2 regions of the Streptomyces sp. NPDC090442 genome follow, and region 1 is predicted to be linked to the other one. Evidence: riboswitches for the same ligand, from Rfam matches in the RefSeq annotation. Region 1 holds a riboswitch; the other holds the start of a gene.

The links. A riboswitch is a leader RNA that binds a small molecule or an ion and turns the genes downstream of it on or off. The one in region 1 is predicted to bind S-adenosylmethionine.
Region 2: it holds a riboswitch for S-adenosylmethionine, as region 1 does, so the genes downstream of both, ACIQU6_RS11845 (aminotransferase class V-fold PLP-dependent enzyme) here and thrC (threonine synthase) in region 1, are expected to answer to the same signal.

What each region holds. Positions count from the first base shown of each region.
Region 1 covers NZ_JBIVXW010000078.1:27,351-29,546, forward strand. Annotated here, with positions in the region: gene ACIQU6_RS36860 (glucosyl-3-phosphoglycerate synthase) at 1-513, opposite strand, end outside; SAM riboswitch class I at 689-844, shown strand; gene thrC (threonine synthase) at 862-2,139, shown strand; gene ACIQU6_RS36870 (MoaD/ThiS family protein) at 2,193-2,196, shown strand, end outside.
Region 2 covers NZ_JBIVXW010000012.1:155,948-158,143, reverse strand. Annotated here, with positions in the region: gene ACIQU6_RS11845 (aminotransferase class V-fold PLP-dependent enzyme) at 1-905, opposite strand, end outside; SAM riboswitch class IV at 1,104-1,221, opposite strand; gene trpD (anthranilate phosphoribosyltransferase) at 1,307-2,196, opposite strand, start outside.

The sequences.
Region 1 (2,196 bases):
CGGCGCCGGGCCCTGCCCGGTCTCCAACGGCCGGTCGTACATCGCCTTGACGAACTGGACGTCCGGGTCGGTCAGCAGCGGCCCGACGATCCCCGAGACGAAGATGGCGGAGAACTCCCGCAGGTCGGCGTCGACGAAGCAGACGATGTCGCCGCCGGTCACCATCAGAGAGCGCCAGAGCACCTCACCCTTGCCGGGCAGCGCGGGAATCCGGGGCAGCACGCTGTCCCGGTGGACGACCCGGGCGCCGGCCGCCGCGGCGACCTCGGCGGTGCGGTCGGTGGAGCCCGAGTCCAGCACCACCAGCTCGTCGACCAGCGGCACCTCCCCGGTCATCAGGTCGGCGCGGATCGCGGCGACGATCGCGCCGACCGTCGCCTCCTCGTCGAGCGCGGGCAGGACCACGCTGACCGTCTGGCCCGTCTGGCGCTTGGCCTCCAGCAGCCGCTCCAACGGGCGGTCCGCGGCGGACCAGGAGCGGCCGGCCAGCCAGCGCTCCACTTCTTCCAGCACGTCTACGACTCTCCTCGGTGGGCCCCGAACGGGAGCCCGTTATGTGATCCATCTCGCGGACCGGACGACTATCTCAACGGTCAGTGGCTTCGGTTACAGTCTTGAACAACGCGGACGCGCCCCGCATGTCGGGGTCGCCGCGCGACAAACGCCTGGGCTCCGCCCAGCGCCATAGCGCTCATCCAGAGGGGCAGAGGGATACGGCCCGTTGAAGCCCCGGCAACCCTCCAGCCGGTCTCCGCCGCACGCCAGCAGTGCGCGCGCGAGGCTCCCGGCTAGGGAAGGTGCCAAATCCGTCTCGCGGCGAAATGCGCCGTGAGGAAGATGAGGAGAAAGGGCCTCGCCTCCATGGCTGTGCAAGCAACCGAACCCACCCCCGCCGTTGCCCTGGGCCCCGCCGTCGCGCTCTCCTGCCGCGAGTGCGCACAGCGCTTCCCGCTCGGCCCGATCTTCGCGTGCCAGGAGTGTTTCGGCCCGCTGGAGATCGCCTACGACCTGCCGACCGGCGACCCCGAGGGCCTGAGGAAGCGGATCGAGTCCGGTCCCGCCAACATCTGGCGTTACGCCCCCCTGCTGCCCGTCCCCACCGACGTGGCCGACAAGCCCAACCTCAACCCCGGTTTCACCAAGCTGGTCAAGGCCGACCGGCTCGCCGCCGAACTGGGCGTCACCGGCGGCCTGTACGTCAAGGACGACTCCGGCAACCCGACCCACTCCTTCAAGGACCGGGTCGTCGCGATCGCCGTCGAGGCCGCCCGCGCCTTCGGCTTCACCACCCTGTCCTGCTCCTCGACCGGCAATCTGGCCGGCGCGGTCGGCGCCGCCGCGCGCCGCGCGGGCCTGAAGTCCTGTGTCTTCATCCCGCACGACCTGGAGCCCGGGAAGGTCGTGATGGCCGCGGTCTACGGCGGTGACCTGGTCGCCATCGAGGGCAACTACGACGACGTCAACCGCTTCTGCTCCGAGCTCATCGGCGACCCGCTGGGCGAGGGCTGGGGCTTCGTCAACGTCAACCTCCGCCCGTACTACGGCGAGGGCTCCAAGACCCTGGCGTACGAGATCTGCGAGCAGTTGGGCTGGCGGCTGCCGGACCAACTGGTCATCCCGATCGCCTCCGGCTCCCAGCTCACCAAGATCGACAAGGGGCTGAAGGAGCTGATCGCCCTCGGCTTGGTCGAGGACAAGCCGTACAAGATCTTCGGCGCGCAGGCCGAGGGCTGCTCGCCGGTGTCCGCCGCCTTCAAGGCCGGGCACGAGGTCGTCAGGCCGCAGAAGCCGAACACCATCGCCAAGTCGCTGGCGATCGGCAACCCGGCCGACGGCCCGTACGTGCTGGACATCGCGCGCCGCACCGGCGGCGCCGTCGAGGACGTCACCGACCCCCAGATCGTGGACGCCATCAAGCTGCTGGCCCGTACGGAGGGGATCTTCGCGGAGACCGCGGGCGGCGTGACCGTCGGCGTGACCAGGAAGCTGATCGAGAACGGCGTGCTGGACCCGTCGTTGACCACGGTGGTGCTGAACACCGGCGACGGGCTGAAGACCCTCGACGCCGTCGCCGCCGGGCCCACCGCCACCATCCGCCCGGACCTGGACGCGTTCCGCGCGGCCGGCCTGGCGGACTGAGCCGGCCCCGCCCCTCCCGCACCCACTCTCCCCGCAGCCCTGGAGGCAGCAACATGA
Region 2 (2,196 bases), on a different contig from region 1:
CGGCAGGCGGAGGCGATGGCGTAGGCGCCGATGACGTTGGGGGAACCTGCCTCGTGCCGGGCGGCGGTGGTGTGCCACTCGACGTCCACCCCGCCGTCGGCGCGCCGGGCCACCTTGCGGCTGGCGCCGCCGCCGGCCAGGTACGGATCGGCGTCCTGGAGCCAGTCGGCGCGGCCGGCCAACACCCCGGCGCCGAACGGCGCGTACAGCTTGTGGCCGGAGAACGCGACCCAGTCGACGTCGAGTTCGCCGAGGTCCACCGGGTGGTGCGGGGCGAGTTGGGCCGCGTCCAGCACGATCCGGGCGCCGTGGGCGTGCGCGGCGGCCGCCAACTCCCGTACCGGCCACAGCTCCCCGGTCACGTTCGAGGCGCCGGTGACGCACACCAGCGCGGGGCCGTACGGCTCGCGGGCGGCCAGCGCCCTCTCCAGGGCGTCCACCGCCTGCCGCGGGGTGCGCGGCGCGTTGAGGTAGGTCACGGCCAGGTCCGCGCGGCGCTCCCAGGGCAGCAGCGAGGCATGGTGCTCGGTCTCGAAGACGAACACCCGGGTGCCCTGCGGCAGCGCGGCGGCCAGCAGGTTCAGCGAGTCGGTGGTGGAACGGGTGAAGACGAGCTGGTCGTCGGGGCGGCAGCCGAGGAAGTCGGCGACCGTCTTGCGGCTGTTCTCGAAGAGATCGGTGGAGAGTTGGGAGAGGTAGCCGGCGCCGCGGTGGACGCTGCCGTAGTACGGCGCGTAGCCGGCCACGTCGTCCCAGACCCGCTGGAGCGCGGGGGCGCTGGCGGCGTAGTCCAGCGCGGCGTAACCGGCCTCGCCGCCGGTCACCAGCGGGACGGTGACATCCCGTCCCAGCACGGGCAGCGGGGCACAGACGGCGCGGTCGGCGGCAGCGGCGGAAACAGACATGGCGAACTCCCGTGAGAGGTAAGCGAATTCACCGCGGTGGGGGCGTCCTCGGGGGCCCGGGGGGCGCGGAGGAACGGCCGACACGGCACTGCGGTGTGAAAGAAGAAGAGCTGAAGGGCGCGGGAACGGGGCCGACGGCCCTAGCGCATTCGCTGCATCACGGGGGGGCTCCCTCGGGGACCAGGATCCCTGGCGAGGGATCCGCGCTTGCCGCAGACCTCGCTGCCTGCGGCCTGGTCATCACCCGGGGCACCCCGCCACGGAAGGAGGGTTGCCGGACAGCGGGCCGGGGCCTGTGTCGCTGTCACTCGTGACCTGGGCATGAATCATGCCACACGATCTTCGGTGCGCAAGCCCCGGTCCGCATTCCGGACCGGGACCTGCGTCACATCCGCCGGCCGTCAGGCGTTGCTGGCCGCCGCCCAGCGCTCCAGGGTCCGCTTGGCCGCCCCGGAGTCGAGGGACTCGGCGGCCCTGCCGAGGCCGTCCCGGATCCGCTCGGTCAGCGGGGCGCCGGACGGCTCCAACGCGGCCAGCGCCGCCGCCGCGTTGAGCAACACCGCCTCCCGCACCGGGCCGGTCTCGCCGTCCAGCAGCCGGCGGGCGACCTCCGCGTTGTACGACGCGTCCGCGCCGCGCAGCGCAGCCACCGGCACCAGGTCGATGCCGACGTCCCGGGGGTCGAACGGCTCCTCGCGGACCGTGCCGTCGCGCACGATCCACACCCGGGAGGTGGCGGTGGTGGTCAGCTCGTCCAGCCCGTCGTCGCCGCGGAAGACCAGCGCGGAGGAGCCACGCTCGGCGAGCACCCCGGCCAGGATCGGCGCCATCCGGGCGTCCGCGACGCCGGTGGCCTGGGCCTTGACCCGGGCGGGGTTGGTCAGCGGGCCCAGCACGTTGAAGGTCGTGCGGATGCCCAACTGGCCGCGGGCGGCCGCCACATGGCGCAGTGCGGGGTGGAACTTGGCCGCGAAGCAGAAGGTGATGCCGGCCTCCTCGGCGACCTCCACGACCCGGCGCGGGCTCAGGTCCAGATTGACGCCCAGCTTCTCCAGCACGTCGGAGGCGCCGCTGGCCGAGGACGCGGCGCGGCTGCCGTGCTTGACGACCTTGGCGCCGGTGCCGGCGACCACGATCGCCGACATGGTGGAGATGTTGACGGTCTTCGCCCCGTCGCCACCGGTGCCGACGATGTCGACGCTGGGGCCGGGCACGTCGATCAGGCTGGCGTGCGCGTACATCGTCCGCACCAGGCCGGAGATCTCCGCGACCGTCTCGCCCTTGGCGCGCA